2 regions of the Arthrobacter sp. 2MCAF15 genome follow, and region 2 is predicted to be linked to the other one. Evidence: riboswitches for the same ligand, from Rfam matches in the RefSeq annotation. Region 2 holds a riboswitch; the other holds the start of a gene.
The links. Region 2 has a riboswitch for thiamine pyrophosphate ahead of AB4089_RS07985 (bifunctional hydroxymethylpyrimidine kinase/phosphomethylpyrimidine kinase). Riboswitches for the same ligand answer to the same signal wherever they lie in the genome.

Region 1 (6,945 bases), on a different contig from region 2:
TGCTGCTGGGCGGCCAGGTGTTCCAGAGCGCGATCGTGGAGCTGTGGCTGCCCGTCTTTGGCGACATCAAGTTCGTCACCTCCACCATCTTCGACATCGGCGTCTACATCGTGGTGGTGGGTCTTGCCCTGGACGTGCTGCGCAGCCTGGGCGCCGAGATCGATGAACACTTCGAGGAACAGCCCGAACCGTCCGAAGACCGGGAGGCCGCCGGCGGCCTCGCGGATGCGGCACCCGAAGCGGAAAATGCCGAAGCGGAAGATGCTGTCGCGGAAAATACCGACACCGAAACTGCTGCCAAGGGGAGATCATGAGCGTCAATCTGACCTTGCTGACGGTCATGGGGGCGCTCTACGCCTGCGGCATCTACCTGATCCTTGAACGCAGCCTCACAAGGGTGCTGCTGGGCCTGATGCTGCTGGCCAACGCCACCAACCTGCTGATCCTCGCCACCGGCGGCTACTCCGGGCTGGCGCCGATGTTCGAGAAGGGCATCCCGGCCGGGGATTACAACGATCCCCTGCCGCAGGCCCTGATCCTTACCTCGATCGTCATTTCCTTCGCCGTTACCTCGTTCATGCTGGGCATCATCTACCGGACCTGGGTCCTGGCCCGCCAGGACGAAATCCAGGACGACGCCGAGGACCGCCGCGTCGCGGAAACGCCGAGCTTCGATGCCGAGGACGACTCCGTGATCCCGGTCGAGACCTCGGAGTTCCCGCTGGCCATGGTCGGCTCCGACGGCACAGGCACAGGCGCAGGCACGGGCACGGGCCCCGCGGCCACGGCCGCCGGTACACCTGCCGGTGCCGGGGCAGGGAGCAGCGCCGCGGTCATGTCCGGCGACCGCCCCGTGCGGGCCGACAAGGCCGCCTCCGAAGAACAGCCCGGCTCCCTCAACGTTGACCCCAGACCGGGCCACAGACCGGACCCCAGACAGGAAGGAGGCGGAGAGTGAACATCGCCAGCTTTGCCCCGCTCGCCGTCGTACTCCCCATCCTGGGCGCCGCCCTGACGTTCCTGCTGATCCGCTACCCCCGTGCCCAGCGTGCGGTCAGCATCGCCCTCCTGTCGCTGACCCTGCTGCTGGAATGCTGGCTGCTGGCCTCCGTCTGGGACGGCGGGACAACCGCCGTGAACATCGGCGGATGGCTGCCGCCCTGGGGCATCGTGCTCGTGGTGGACCAGTTCTCCTCGCTCATGCTTGTGGTGTCCTCGGCCGTGAGCCTTGCGGTGCTGATCTACGCCACGGGACAGGGCATGGCCGACGGCGACCGTGACGCGCCCGTCTCGATCTTCCACCCGACGTACCTGATCCTGGTGGCCGGGGTGTCCAACGCCTTCCTCTCCGGGGACCTCTTCAACCTCTACGTCGGCTTTGAGATCCTGCTGACGGCCAGCTACGTGCTCATCACCCTCGGCGGAACGGGCCCGCGCATCCGGGCCGGCGTGACCTACGTGGTGGTCTCGGTCGTGTCCTCGGTCCTGTTCCTGATCGCGATCGCCATGGTCTACGGCGCCACCGGAACCATCAACATGGCGGACCTCGCCATCAAGCTCGGGGACCTGGACCAGGGCACCCGGACGCTGCTGCACGTCATGCTGCTGGTGGCCTTCGGCATCAAGGCCGCCGTGTTCCCGCTGTCCTTCTGGCTCCCTGACTCCTACCCCACGGCCCCGGCCCCGGTCACCGCCGTGTTTGCCGGGCTGCTGACCAAGGTGGGCGTCTATGCGATGGTCCGCACGGAGACGCTGCTCTTCCCGGGCGACGCGCTCAACGCCCCGCTCATGGTCGCTGCGCTGCTGACGATGGTGGTGGGCATCCTTGGCGCCCTGGCCCAAAGTGACATCAAGAGGCTCCTGTCCTTCACCCTGGTCAGCCACATTGGCTACATGGTCTTTGGCCTGGCCATGTCCACGGTGGCCGGCCTGGGCGCCGCGGTCTTCTACGTGGCCCACCACATCACCATCCAGACCAGCCTGTTCCTGGTGACCGGCCTGATTGAACGCCGCGGCGGCAGCTCGTCCATGGACCGCGTGGCCGGACTGGCCAAACTCTCCCCGGTTTTGGGAGTCCTGTTCTTCATCCCCGCCATGAACCTGGCCGGCATCCCGCCGTTCTCGGGCTTCCTGGGCAAGCTGGGGCTCCTTCAGGCGGGCGTCGAGCTGGGCACTCCGCTGGCCTACGCCCTGGTGATCGGCGGCGTGCTGACCAGCCTGCTGACCCTGCTGGCGATCGCGAGGGTCTGGAACCGGGCGTTCTGGCGCAAGCCCGAGGACGCCGAACACCCCGATCCGGTGCTCCTGGCGGCCCCGGCGGACTCCGCCACCGGGGACCGGGCCGGCCGGGCGAATGTGACCCTGCTGCCGCGCACCATGGTGGGCTCCACCCTGGGCCTGGTGGTCTTTGGCGTGGCCCTGACGGTCTTTGCCGGACCGCTGTTCAGGGTGGCAGACCAGTCCGCCGCGGAGATGCTGGACAGGTCCCCCTACATCCATGCCGTGCTGGGCCAGGACGCACCGGTGCCGCCGGTGCCGGGCCCGGTCCAGCCGGGGCAGGCCCAGCCCGGCCAGGTCCAGGAGCAGGGCGGCGGGAAATGAGCCGGAAAAGGATCTCGCTGCGCCAGGAACTGCCGCTGCTGGTGTGGCTGGTTTTCGTCTGGGGCGCACTATGGCAGAACTTCAGCCCCGGCAATCTCCTCTTCGGGGCCCTCATCGCCGTGCTCGTGGCACGCATCTTCTACCTGCCCCCGGTGGAGCTCGGCGGCCGCTTCAACGTGCTCCGCGCCGTCCCCTTCGTCCTCATCTTCCTGGCAAAAGTCGTCGCGGCCAGTTTCCAGGTCCTGTACCTCGCCGTGGTCCGTGGCCCCAAAGTCGTCAGCGCAATCGTCGCCGTGCCGCTGCGGAGCCATTCCGACCTCCTGGTCACGGCCACCGGGCACGTGATCTCCCTGATTCCGGGATCCCTTGTGGTGGAGGTGGACAGGTCCACGTCCACGCTCTACATCCACGGCATCAACGTCCGCAACGCCCAGGACGCGGCCAAGCTGCGCAAGGAGGTCCGGGACACCGAGGCCGGGCTGATCAGGATCATGGGCTCCAAAGACGAACTCTCCGCCCTTACCCAGGAGGTCACCGCATGATGCAGATCGTCCTGACGGTGACCGCCGTCGTACTTTCCCTCGCCGCACTGGGGGCGATCATCCGGATCGCGCGGGGCCCCTCACTGCTGGACCGTGTCCTCGCCGCCGACGTGCTGCTGGCCATCTTCGGCGCGGCCCTGTGCATCGACATGGCCGCCAACCGGCACCTGAACAACCTGATGCTGCTCGTGGCGATCTCCCTGATCGGCTTCGTCGGCTCGGTCACCTTCGCCCGGTTCGTGGCCGACCGGAGGGAGAGCGTCCGTGAATCCTGACACAGTGATCGACTCCGTCTCGGCCGTGTTCATGGTGACCGGCGCCCTCATGTCCCTCGGCGCCGCAGTCGGGCTGTTGCGCTTCCCGGACCTCATGAGCAGGATGCATGCCGCCACCAAACCGCAGGTCCTGGGACTGTTCCTGCTGCTGGCGGCCCTTGGCCTGCAGATGCGCACCTGGTGGGTGTGGCCCGTGCTGGTGGTGGCGTGGCTCTTCCAGCTGCTGACCGTCCCCGTATCGGCCCACATGGTGGGCCGGGCCGGTTACCGGACCAAGCACCTGCACCCGGAGCTGCTGACCTCCGACGAGCTCGAGGCAGTGGTTCAGCAGGCGGCCGCCAAGCACGGAGCGGACGACGTCGACGCCGGCTAACCGAAACGGCTAACCGAAGCGCCTAATCCGTAGCGTCCAATCCGGAGGCGGGCCAGCCAGGTCCGTCGCGACGATGTCCGCCCAGCCAGGTCCGTCCAGCCAGGGCCGGCTAGACGATGTCCTGGGTTTTGGAGAAGCGGGTGATCGCCCGCTGCGTGCCGCGGTTGGCGAGCACCTGGATGATGGCGCTGACCGATGCGGAGATCAGGGCGAACGTCAATGCCGTGCGCAGCGTGGTGGGGACGTCGTCGTCGTGGCCCTTGGGCGGCTTGTTGCCCGTGGACTTTTCCCAGATGGTGTCCACCAGCTTGGTGCCGGCAAAGCCGGCCGCGAGGCTGACGCCGGTGCCGAGCAGCTTGATGAGGATGGTCATTCTTCGGTCTCCTTGGGGCGGGAACAGGGGCTACCCCCAGCCTAGCGTTCCGGTGTGAGGACGTTCCGCAGGGCCTCGACAACAAGATCGTGGTCCGCCTTCTGGGGCAGGCCGGAGACGGTGACGACCGCGACGGCGCCCGTGCCGCGGACGTAAATGGGAAACGCTCCGCCGTGCGCGGCGAACTCCATCTGGTCGAACCAGGCGTTGTCCTCGATCCTGCCGCCGGCAGCGCGGGCGCGGAGGCCCACCAGCAGGGACGGGACCTCGTACCGCATGGCCGTGCGCTTCTTGGCGTTGATCCAGCGTTCGTTATCCGGCGTGGCGCCGTCCAGCGCGGCGTGGAAGAGCACCTGCTCGCCTTTGGTGATGTCGACGGCGATGGGCAGCGAGCGTTGCCTGCCCAGCTCGACGAGGAGGAGTCCTAGGTCCAGGGCATCGTCCTTGCTGAACGAGGCGAACTGGAGGGCCTCCATCTCGGCCAGCACGCGGCCGATGAGCGCCGCGAGGGATCCCTGCGGCTGCGGCTCGCTCGAATCGGGGTCGTATTCCCCGGAGGGATCTGGTGTGAGCGTCAAAATAGTCCAGCTTTCCGGTGCGTGACTAGGCCGCCCGCAGGCGGGTCCGGGTGTCCGACACGTCGACTCTACCAAGCGGCAATTCCCGGCCGCGGTGACCGGCTTTGCCCGGCCCCGGATTGTGACGGCACGCCACTGAAAACCCGGCCGTCCGGGTGTAAACTGAGCCAGCCCACAAGGGCAGAATAATTTACGACAGGGGAGCGCCGCCGTCGGGCATCGCCGGAAAAATCCGGGGAAAACCGCTGGTGGGCGCTGAGAGTGCGGACAGCCGCAGACCCTCGAACCTGATCCGGTTAGTACCGGCGCAAGGGAGTCGAGATCTCAGGATGCGCGGAGGGCGGCGGAAGCCGAACCCGGCCGGAGCATCCTCCCCTCCTGTTCCTCAGGAGGACGACATGACAGATATTTCAGCACAGCATGGTTCCACCAGCCGCCCAGCCGCCCGCCGCAACTACACCTGGCGTGTGGTGGACATTGTGGTGGCCGCCTTGATCGCCGTTGCCGGCGGCGTCATCTTCTGGGCCTGGTCCCAGGGTGCGAACCTGATTTCAACCCCGGTCAACGCCATCTACCCGCCGCTCAGCGGACTCTACGCCGGCGGCTGGATGATTCCGGCCGTATTGGGCATGCTCATCATCCGCAAGCCGGGTGCGGCGCTCTTCTGCGAGAGCGTGGCGGCCACGGGCGAGCTCATCATGGGTTCCCAGTACGGCACCACGGTGCTGATCTCCGGTGTGCTGCAGGGCCTTGGCGCGGAGCTGGTCTTCGCGGCCTTCCTCTACACGAAGTTCAACCTGCCTGTATCGCTGCTGGCCGGGGCGGGTGCGGGCCTCTTCTGCGGCCTGAACGATTCCTTCCTGCCGTGGGGCTGGAACATCGCCTACGAAGCCGGCGACAAGCTCGCCTACATCGTCTTCACCACCATCTCCGGTGCTGTGATTGCCGGCGGACTGTCCTGGCTCGCCACCCGAGGCCTGGCCAAGACAGGCGTGCTGGGCTCCTTTGCCTCCCGCAAGGCCGCCACGGAGCCCGTTTTCTCCTGAGCCGACTGCTGAACCTACATCTGAAACCTGCAGACGACTCATGAGACCTTCACCGGAAGTCAGGCCGGCCGCCGTCACGGCCCGCGGCTGGGGCTGGCGGCACGCCGGAAGGCCCCGGCCCGCGGTCAGCGGCCTTGACCTGGACATCCGGCCGGGGGAGCGCGTGCTCCTGCTGGGCCCCTCCGGCGCCGGCAAATCGACGCTGCTCCACGCCCTGGCCGGCGTGCTGGGGGACGGCGCAGCCGGGCCTTCCGGCGACTCCGGCGACGCCGAAGATTCCGACGAGACGGGAAGCCTGCTGATCGACGGGGCCCCGCCGCGGGCGCAGCGCGGCCGCGCCGGGCTGGTGCAGCAGGACCCGGAAACGCAGGTGGTGCTGTCCCGCCTCGGCGACGACGTCGCCTTCGGGGCTGAGAACCTCGCCGTCCCGGCGGAGGAGATCTGGCCGCGGGTGGGCGAGGCGCTCGAGGACGTCGGCCTGGGCAGGCTGCCGCTGGACCATCCCACGTCGGCGCTCTCCGGCGGACAAAAGCAGRGGTTGGCGCTAGCCGGGATCCTCGCGATGCGGCCAGGGCTGCTGCTGCTTGACGAGCCGACGGCCAACCTGGACCCCGCGGGCGTCCTGGAGGTCCGCGACGCCGTGGGCCGCTGCCTGGACAAGACCGGCGCCACCCTGGTGGTCGTGGAGCACCGGGTGGCAGTCTGGAAGGACCTGGTTGACCGGATCGTGGTGCTCCAGCCCGGCTCCGCCACGGACTCCGCGGTCCTGATCGACGGGCCGCCGGACCGGGTCCTGGCCCAGGCGCGGGACATGCTCATCGGTGCCGGCGTGTGGGTCCCGGGCCACGTGCCGGCAACGCGGGCGCGACGGCAGGCGCCCGGCACAGGTCAGCTCCTGCTGGAGGCGGAAGGCCTCGCGGTGTCCCGCGAGCGGCCGCGGCGGGCCGGGCTGCGCGAGCGCTTCCGCACGATTGCGCCGCGTCCGGTCCAGTCCGGGGTATGTGCCCAGGTCCGTGCCGGGGAGGCCCTGACCATCACGGGGCCGAACGGCTCGGGGAAGTCCACCCTGGCGCTGACGCTCGCCGGTCTCCTGCGGCCCGTTGCGGGGACGGTCTCGGCCGCGCCTGCGCTCAGCGGCGGTCTCAGCGCGGGCCCCA
Region 2 (9,775 bases):
CGAGGACGCGGGCGTCATTGTCCGCACCGCGGCCGAGGGCGCCTCCGAGGAAGAGCTCACCCACGACATCAACCGGCTCCGCGCGCAGTGGGAAGGCATCGAGAGCCAGTCGACGTCCACCAAGATCCTCGCCCCCGAGCTGCTCTACGGCGAACCTGACCTGACCATCAAGGTGGTCCGCGACGTCTTCAACGAGGACTTCTCCAAGCTGATCGTCTCCGGCGAGGAAGCCTGGGACACCATCGAGGCCTACGTCACCTACGTGGCTCCGGACCTGGTGGGCCGGCTCGAGAAGTGGACCAAGGACACGGACATCTTTGCGGCCTGGCGCATCGACGAGCAGATCCACAAGGCCCTGGACCGCAAGGTCTTCCTGCCCTCTGGCGGGTCCCTCGTGATCGACCGCACCGAAGCCATGACCGTGGTGGACGTCAACACCGGCAAGTTCACCGGCTCCGGCGGCAACCTCGAGGAAACCGTCACCAAGAACAACCTGGAAGCGGCCGAGGAAGTCGTCCGGCAGCTGCGCCTGCGCGACATCGGCGGCATCATCGTGATCGACTTCATCGACATGGTGCTCGAATCCAACCGCGACCTCGTGCTGCGCCGCATGGTGGAGTGCCTGGGCCGGGACCGGACCAAGCACCAGGTGGCTGAGGTGACCTCGCTGGGCCTCGTGCAGATGACCCGCAAGCGGATGGGCACCGGCCTGCTGGAAGTCTTCGGTGAGCAGTGCGAAGCGTGCGCGGGCCGCGGCATCGTCACCCATGACGAGCCCGTGGAACACCGCCGCGCCAACACGGTCGCCGCGGAGCACTATGTGCCGCGCACCGAGGCGGCCCAGCCGGCTGCCCGCACCGAGCGCAAGAGCCGCCGCCGCGGCAGGGGAGGCCAGGGCCCGGAGTCCGCGCCGTCCACGCCCGCGGCCGTCCACGCCGAGCCCACCGAGGCTGAACGCCACGCCAAGGCTGAAGCCACCCGGGCCGCGCTGGCGAACATTGCCGCCGCCGCGCACGCCGCGCACCTGCACGACGGGGAGGCAGCCGCGGCCAGCGACGCCGGGGCCCGGCAGGCCGCCGTCGACGCCGTGACGCATCTCGCCGCCGCGGACGAGGCAGCCGGACGTCCCGCGACCGTCCTGACGTTTGGCGGCGAGCAGGTTGCCCTGCCCTTCGTCGAGCACGCCGAGGACACCCAGGCACCGGCCTTGACCCTGGACCTGCTGACCGAGGCCTTCGCCAACCTGGGCGAGGCCGACGCCGGCAAGCAGGCCGACAGGCAGGATGCAGCCCAGGCACCGGCGGCCCCCGAGGCGCCGTCAGCCTTGCCCGCCGCGGAAGCCCCGGCTTCACCGGCAGCGGACACGACGACTCGTGGCCGCCGCGGACGCCGCAACCGCAGCGCCAGCCGCGCCCAGGGCGCAGCCAACGAGACCTCCGTGGAACACCGCGAGGCCACACGTCCGGCCGCGGCAGGGTCGGTTCACGAGGCCAAGGCGCCCGCCGCGGCCCAGCGGGCGTCCATCCCTGCCGGCAACGAGCCGATCATCCTCGGCGTCGGGGTACCGGCCTCGGAGCTGTAGCCATCCGCGGCTGATCACGTCCCCGGCCGGTCACTTCGACTGGTTGGGTTGCGGGTCCGGGCCGAGCGGGCGTAACAATACGTCCGCTCGGCCCGGGCCCGCACGTGCGTTAACGGGGCAGCCCGGTGGCAACGGCTAGGCTGGAACACTGACACGGGGTGCCGCGCATCGGGCCGGCTGAGATCCAGACCCGTTGAACCTGTCCGGTTAGCACCGGCGAAGGGATGTCTGACTTGTCCGCGAAATCCAATCCGTCCAAATTGCCGCCCAGTGATCTTCAGCCGGGCAGTTTTCTGCCCGGCGGTTTCTTGCCCTCTGGGGTCCGCCCGTCCGCGCCGCCGCGCATTCCCCGCGTGCTGGCGATTGCGGGCTCCGATCCGTCCGGCGGGGCCGGGATCCAGGCCGACCTAAAAAGCATCGCGGCGAATGGCGGTTACGGCATGGCCGCCATCACGGCCCTGACCGCCCAAAACACCCAGGGCGTGCGCGCCGTCCACGTACCCCCGGCGGCGTTCCTCACGGCCCAGCTGGACGCCATCAGCGAGGACATCGACATTGACGCCGTCAAGATCGGCATGCTCGGCGACGCCGGTGTGATCGACGCCGTCCGCACCTGGCTGGAGAAGGTGCGCCCCGCCGTCGTCGTCCTGGACCCAGTGATGGTCGCCACGAGCGGTGACCGGCTCCTGCAGGAATCGGCCGAGGCCGCCCTGCAGGCCCTCCTGCCGCTGGCGGACCTCATCACCCCGAACCTCGCCGAACTCGGCATCCTGCTCAAGGAACCCGTCGCGGCCGACTGGGCCGAGGCCCTGGCGCAGGGCAAACGGCTGGCCGCACTGACCGGCGCCACCGTCCTGGTCAAGGGCGGACACCTCCAGGGCGGGCTCGCGCACGACGACGCCGGCTGCCCGGATGCGCTGGTCAACACCGGGGGCCTGCTCGGCACCGAAACGGTGGTGGTGCCGGGGGCGCGGATCGCCACGCGCAACAGCCACGGCACAGGCTGCTCCCTGTCCTCGGCCATGGCCACCGTGCAGGCCCGGGTGGGGGACTGGGAAGCGGCGCTGCGGGAGGTCAAGCCGTGGCTGCTGGGCGCACTCCGCGAAGCCTCGGTCCTGGACGTCGGCACCGGCAACGGCCCGGTCCATCACTTCCACCACGTCGGCCACGCTCATGTGGGCGACGCTGACGCGGGCCACGCTCCGGGGGAGGGCGAGTTCGCCGCGGCCCTGCACGCGGGGGCCACCGCCGATCTTGACGCCATCTACGCCCTGGACTTCATCCGCGGCCTGGCCGACGGGACCTTGCCCGAGCACGAGTTCGCCTACTACCTCGCCCAGGACGCCATCTACCTCAACGGCTACTCCCGGGTCCTGGCCCGCGCCGCCGCGATCGCCCCCACCGAGGCCGAGCAGCTGTTCTGGGCGAGGTCCGCGCAGACCTGCCTGGAAGTCGAGTCCGAGCTGCACCGTACCTGGCTCAGCACCCGCCCCACGGCGGCCACCCTGGGCCCGGTAACGAAGTCCTACGTCGATCACCTGTTGGCCGCCTCGGTGTCCGGCAGCTACGGGGTCCTCGTGGCAGCGGCCCTCCCATGCTTCTGGCTCTACGCCGAGGTCGGCTCCACGCTGCACCGGGAGTTCCTTGCCGGCGGCGCACCCGCCGGGCATCCCTACGCCGACTGGCTGCGGACCTACGCCGATGAGGACTTCGCCGCGGCCACCCGGCAGGCCATCGCGTACACGGACACGGCGGCCCGGCAGGCATCCGGGGGCGAGCGGGAAGCCATGGCCCTGGCCTTCCGGCAGTCCTCACGCTACGAAGTGGACTTCTTCGACGCGCCGCGGCTGCACGCCTGACGCGAGCTGGCCTGTGCAGCCGCTAGGATGGTGGGGCACGGTTCCGGAAGTCGTTGCGGCAACACAACATCAAGAACGCAGAGTCTAGGCGTTGTGGCGCCTGTCACGGACTGCCCCCGGAACCAGCCTCATTTGCGGCCGAAGGCAAAATTAGCGTATTCTAGATCTTCGGTGCTTACGCCAACACTTGGGTTATGACCCTGAGAACTGTCCGTTTGGAATTTCAACTGGATTTGTTCCGGGGATAGCTCATGGGTTCCCCCGGGGAATCCACCGGCGTTGAGGCACAGCGTGAGCCGGTCCAAACAATTTGGCCCCAGGTTCCGCACGCAAATCTAGTAATAAACGTCGAGAGAAGTGAGTTCCCCAGTGGTGTACGCGATTGTCCGCGCAGGCGGCCGCCAAGAGAAGGTTTCCGTTGGAGACTTCGTTACCCTGAACCGCGTCCCCGGTGGAGCCGGCAGCACCTTTGAGTTGCCCGCACTGCTCCTGGTGGACGGTGACAAAGTCACGTCTGCTGCTGCGGACCTGGCCAAGGTAACGGTTACGGCTGAGATCCTCGAAGACCTCCGTGGTCCGAAGATCGTCATCCAGAAGTTCAAGAACAAGACCGGTTACAAGAAGCGCCAGGGTCACCGTCAGGAATTGACCAAGGTCAAGATCACCGGTATCAAGTAACCCTTCGTTACTGTTCAGGTTCCAGCAGATTTCCCAGAATTTTTGAAGGCAGGCATTTCAAATGGCACATAAAAAAGGCGCGAGTTCCACTCGCAACGGTCGTGACTCCAACGCCCAGTACCTCGGCGTCAAGCGCTTCGGTGGCCAGGTAGTTTCCGCAGGCGAGATCATCGTCCGCCAGCGCGGCACCCACTTCCACCCGGGCGCCGGCGTCGGCCGCGGCGGGGACGACACCCTGTTCGCCCTGACCCCCGGTGCTGTCGAGTTCGGCACCCGCCGTGGTCGTCGCGTTGTGAACATCGTGGCTGCTGCAGCTGCAGAGTAGCAATAAGTTCTAAATCGGTGGAGCGGGCCATTAGGTCCGCTCCACCGGTGTTTTAACCGCATTACAATCATCTTGGGCCTCTTGGGGGTCCGGGGAACAGCACTGAGGAGATTTACGTGGCGAGCTTTGTAGACCGGGTAGTACTGCACGTATCCGGCGGTACCGGCGGCCACGGCTGTGTCTCCGTTCACCGGGAGAAGTTCAAGCCCCTCGGCGGTCCCGACGGCGGCAACGGCGGCAACGGCGGCGACGTCATCCTGCGCGTCGACTCGCAGACCACCACCCTGCTCGACTACCACCACGCCCCCCACCGGCACGCCACCAACGGCGGCCCCGGCATGGGTGACTGGCGCGGCGGCAAGAACGGCGAAACCCTGATCCTTCCGGTGCCTGTGGGCACCGTGGTGAAGTCCAAGTCCGGCGAAGTCCTCGCCGACCTCGTGGGCGAAGGCGACGAATACATCGCCGCGGCCGGCGGCATCGGTGGCCTCGGCAACGCGGCACTGTCCTCCCAGAAGCGCCGCGCCCCCGGCTTCGCGCTGCTCGGCATCGAGGGCGAATCCAGCGACGTCGTCCTGGAACTGAAGTCCATCGCTGACATCGCGCTCGTCGGCTTCCCCTCCGCCGGCAAGTCGAGCCTGATCGCCGCGATGTCGGCCGCCCGGCCCAAGATCGCCGACTACCCCTTCACCACCCTGATCCCGAACCTGGGCGTCGTCCAGGCCGGCGAGATCCGCTTCACCATTGCCGACGTCCCGGGCCTGATCGAGGGCGCCAGCGAGGGCAAGGGCCTGGGCCACCACTTCCTGCGCCACGTAGAGCGCTGCGCCGCACTCGTGCACGTGCTGGACTGCGGCACGCTCGAATCGGACCGCGATCCCCTCTCCGACCTCTCCATCATCGAGGCCGAGCTGGAGAAGTACGCCGTGGACATGAGCTACAGCGGCGCCGACGGCGAAGTCGTTCCGCTGAACCACCGCCCCCGGCTGGTCGCCCTGAACAAGGTGGACCTGCCCGACGGCAAGGACATGGCCGAGTTCGTCCGTCCGGAACTGGAATCCCGCGGCTACAAGGTCTTCGAAATCTCCGCGACGAGCCACGAGGGCCTCCGCCAGCTCGGCTTCGCCATGGCCGAAATCGTCCAGGCCGCCCGCGACGTCGTCGCCGCGACCCCGCCGAAGGTGGCGGCCCCCGTACTGCGCCCCCGCGCCGTCAACGAGACCGGCTTCAGCATCCGCCGCGAGGAAAAGGGCCTCGAGCCGCTCTTCCGCGTCCAGGGCGAGAAGCCCGTGCGCTGGGTCAAGCAGACCGACTTCACCAACGAGGAAGCGATCGGCTACCTCGCCGACCGACTGGCCAAGCTGGGCGTCGAGAATGAGCTGTTCAAACAGGGCGCCAAGCCCGGCGACATGGTGGTCATCGGCGATGACGACGGCGTCGTCTTCGACTGGGAGCCGACCATGATGGCCGGCGCCGAACTGCTCGCCTCGCCGCGCGGCACCGACGTGCGCTTCGCCGACATCGGCGACCGCCCGACGCGTGGCCAGAAGCGCGACGAACAGCAGGAGCGCCGCGACGCCAAGGCAGCCGCCCGCGCCGAGCTCGAAGCCGAACGCAAAGCCGGCATCTGGACCGAATCCGTCAGCGGCCGCCGGGCGCGGCAGCCGCTCAAGGAGAGTGGACTGGGCGCAGAAGATGACGAGTAAGACCGTCGTCGAGCACCGGTTACAGCCGCTCAAGGCCCAAAGCATCAGCGCCCACACCCGCAGCGCCCCCGACCGCACCGCGCTGTCCGGGGCCCGCCGGATCGTCGTCAAAGTCGGCTCGTCCTCGCTGACCTCCATCAAAGGCGGAATCTCCGACGAGGCCCTGACCGGCCTCGCGGACGCGCTGGCGCACAAACGCAACGCCGGCACGGAAATCATCCTGGTGTCCTCCGGCGCGATCGCCGCCGGCCTGGCCCCGCTGGGGCTGGAGAAGCGCCCCCGCGACCTCGCCACCCAGCAGGCCGCGGCGAGCGTCGGCCAGGGCCTGCTGATGGCCCGCTACACCCACGCCTTCGGGGCGCACGGGGTCACCGTCAGCCAGGTGCTCCTGACCGCGGATGACTTCATGCGCCGCAGCCAGCACACCAACGCGTTCCGCGCCCTGGACCGCCTGCTTAACCTCGGCGTCGTCCCGGTGGTCAACGAAAACGACACCGTGGCCACCCACGAGATCCGCTTTGGCGACAACGACCGCCTCGCGGCCCTTGTGGCCCACCTGGTCCGCGCCGACGCGCTCGTGCTGCTCTCCGACGTCGACTCCCTGTACGACGGTCCGCCGTCGCACGGGGCCAAACGGATCCCGCACGTCTCGGGCCCCCACGACCTCGACGGCGTCTCGATCGGCAGCACCGGAAAAGCCGGTGTGGGCACCGGCGGCATGGTCACCAAGGTCGAAGCCGCCACCATCGCCGCGGGTTCGGGCATCCACGCCCTGGTCACGTCCACGGCCAACGCGGCTGCCGCGCTGGCGGGCGAGGACGTGGGCACGTGGTTCTCCGTGAACGGCGCCCGCAAGCCGATCCGGCTCCTGTGGCTGGCCCACCTGGCGTCCGTCCGGGGCACGCTGGTGCTCGACGACGGCGCGGTCCAGGCCGTCCGTGACCGCCACACCTCGCTGCTGCCGGCCGGGATTGCCGAGGTGAAGGGCGACTTCGAGGCCGGCGACGCCGTGGAGATGGTCTCGCTGGACAACACCGTGATTGCGCGCGGGCTGGTCAACTATTCCGCCGCCGAGCTGCCCCAAATGCTGGGCCGCTCCACACGGGAGCTGGGCAAAGCACTGGGCCGCGGATATGACCGCGAAGTTGTTCATGTTGACGATCTGGTGCTGGTCTAGGTCCACTGGACGCCTAAACTGGAAGCATGACTGAGGCCCTGACTTCCGCTGCCGTGCCCGCTGACGCTATCCCCGCTGGCAATCCTGTGCCCGCCGAGGGTTTCGCGGCGCCGGATCCGGCGGAAACGCCGGCCACGGCCACGGACATCGAAGCTGCCGTCCATGCGATCGCTGACCGCTCGCGCCACGCAGCCCGAAAGATGGCGCACGCGAACCGGGCCTGGAAGGACCGTGGCCTGCGCGCCATCGGCAAGGCGCTCGTGGAGCACAAACACCAGATCCTGGCCGCCAACGCCAAGGACGTCGAAGCCGGCCGGGCCGCCGGAACCAGCCCCGCCCTCCTGGACCGCCTGACGCTGACCGATCCGCGCATCACGGCCCTCGCCGCGGCCCTGGAAAACCTTGCCACCCTGCCGGACCCCGTCGGGAACGTCGTGCGGGGCCAGACCCTGCCCAACGGGCTGCGCCTCCGCCAGATCAACGTGCCCATGGGCGTGGTGGCCGCGATCTACGAGGCACGCCCGAATGTCACGGTCGATATCGCCGGCCTGGCCCTCAAGAGCGGCAACGCCGTCATCCTGCGCGGCGGATCCGCCGCCGCAGCCACCAACGCCGCCCTCATCACCATCCTCCGGGACGCCCTGGAATCGGTGGGCCTGCCCGCCGACGCCGTCCAGACCGTCGACCAGTACGGCCGCGAGGGCGCCAACGCCCTGATGCGGGCGCGTGGCCGGGTGGACGTGCTCATTCCCCGCGGCGGGCGCGACCTGATCCAGACCGTGGTGACGAACTCCTCCGTACCGGTCATCGAAACCGGCGAGGGCAATGTCCACATCTTCGTGGACGCGTCCGCCAGCGAGGACATGGCCGTCGAGATCCTCCTCAACGCCAAGACCCAGCGGCCCAGCGTCTGCAACACGGTCGAAACGCTGCTGGTGCACTCCAAGTCCACCGTCCTGCCCGCCATCGCCGCCGCGCTGCGGGCCGCCGGGGTCACCCTGCACGTGGACCAGCGCGTCCGCGCCGCGCTGCCGGCCTCGATCCCCTCGGTGCCGGCCACCGACGAGGACTGGGCCACCGAATACATGAACCTGGACCTGGCGGTGGCCATGGTGGACAGCCTGGACGAGGCCGTCAGGCACATCCGCAAGTGGTCCACGGGCCACACCGAGGCGATCCTGACCAACGACCTCGCCAACGCGGAGCGCTTCATCGCCGAGATCGATTCGGCCGCCGTGATCGTGAACGCCTCCACCCGCTTCACCGACGGCGGCGAGCTCGGACTCGGCGCCGAGGTGGGGATTTCCACCCAAAAACTTCACGCCCGCGGCCCCATGGGACTAACGGAACTGACCACGACCAAGTGGATCGTGCAGGGCGAGGGCCAGATCCGGGGCTAGCAACGCTGTAACATGGAACGGAAGACCGGAACGGCGGACACCTCCGCCGTCGTCAAATTTTGAACTCATTAGGGGAGAACATGCTGTCGCAGCAGATCGCCACTTTCGTCGCCGCCGCCGGCGAATCGGGCCACGAGGAACTCGCGCCGCTCATTGCACCGCCGTTTGTCATTGGCGGAACCATGTTCGCGATCCTGGTGGTCCTGTTGTTGATCACGCTGTCTTACTCCAACCTGGGCAGGCGCCACGTGGCCGTCGAGGAACACTCGGATCCGCACCGCCAGCACCCGAACAAGCACGATCACAGCCAAGGTCACTAATATTTCCGCCACCATGAGGCAGCGCGGCGCCCAGCGCCGCCTGCGTCTGGGTGTGATGGGCGGCACGTTCGATCCCATCCACCACGGACACCTTGTCGCGGCCAGTGAGGTCGCGGCCAAGTTCGACCTCGACGAAGTCGTGTTTGTGCCCACCGGACAGCCCTGGCAGAAGTCGGCCAAGAAAGTCAGCGAAGCCGAGCACCGGTATCTCATGACCGTCATTGCCACGGCTTCGAACCCCCGCTTCACTGTCAGCAGGGTGGACGTGGACCGGCCGGGACCAACCTACACGATCGACACGTTGCGCGACCTCCGCACGCTGCGCCCGGACGCGGACCTCTTCTTCATCACCGGCGCGGACGCCCTGGCACAGATTTTGTCCTGGAAAGACATCGACGAACTGTGGTCGCTCGCCCACTTTGTGGGCGTCACCCGGCCGGGCCACGTCCTGGACGGTATGGGCCGCAAGGATGTCAGCCTCCTGGAGGTCCCGGCCATGGCCATTTCCTCCACGGACTGCCGCACCAGGGTGGCCGAAGGCAATCCTGTCTGGTACCTCGTTCCGGACGGGGTGGTCCAGTACATCGCAAAGTACGGCCTGTACCACACGAGCCCCGACGCGGTCCGCCTCGATGCCGGACACACTGAGGCCAACAGCGCCCGCGGCGCGGCAGGATTTGACCCGGCACAGCACGATCCAGCCTTCGAGATTACCCAACCAGCCAGCA

Region 1: linked by a shared signal. The riboswitch ahead of AB4089_RS12065 (ECF transporter S component) and the one ahead of AB4089_RS07985 (bifunctional hydroxymethylpyrimidine kinase/phosphomethylpyrimidine kinase) in region 2 are both predicted to bind thiamine pyrophosphate.

Annotation. Positions count from the first base shown of each region.
Region 1 is NZ_JBFRGZ010000009.1:14,088-21,032, forward strand. It holds gene AB4089_RS12025 (Na+/H+ antiporter subunit A) at 1-314, shown strand, start outside; gene AB4089_RS12030 (Na(+)/H(+) antiporter subunit C) at 311-958, shown strand; gene AB4089_RS12035 (Na+/H+ antiporter subunit D) at 955-2,601, shown strand; gene AB4089_RS12040 (Na+/H+ antiporter subunit E) at 2,598-3,143, shown strand; gene AB4089_RS12045 (monovalent cation/H+ antiporter complex subunit F) at 3,140-3,418, shown strand; gene mnhG (monovalent cation/H(+) antiporter subunit G) at 3,408-3,791, shown strand; gene AB4089_RS12055 (DUF4235 domain-containing protein) at 3,901-4,164, opposite strand; gene AB4089_RS12060 (heme-degrading domain-containing protein) at 4,206-4,742, opposite strand; TPP riboswitch at 4,930-5,074, shown strand; gene AB4089_RS12065 (ECF transporter S component) at 5,141-5,788, shown strand; gene AB4089_RS12070 (ABC transporter ATP-binding protein) at 5,829-6,945, shown strand, end outside.
Region 2 is NZ_JBFRGZ010000005.1:73,593-83,367, forward strand. It holds gene AB4089_RS07980 (Rne/Rng family ribonuclease) at 1-1,582, shown strand, start outside; TPP riboswitch at 1,727-1,824, shown strand; gene AB4089_RS07985 (bifunctional hydroxymethylpyrimidine kinase/phosphomethylpyrimidine kinase) at 1,807-3,441, shown strand; gene rplU (50S ribosomal protein L21) at 3,811-4,119, shown strand; gene rpmA (50S ribosomal protein L27) at 4,181-4,444, shown strand; gene obgE (GTPase ObgE) at 4,561-6,150, shown strand; gene proB (glutamate 5-kinase) at 6,140-7,327, shown strand; gene AB4089_RS08010 (glutamate-5-semialdehyde dehydrogenase) at 7,354-8,727, shown strand; gene AB4089_RS08015 (hypothetical protein) at 8,808-9,047, shown strand; gene nadD (nicotinate-nucleotide adenylyltransferase) at 9,103-9,775, shown strand, end outside.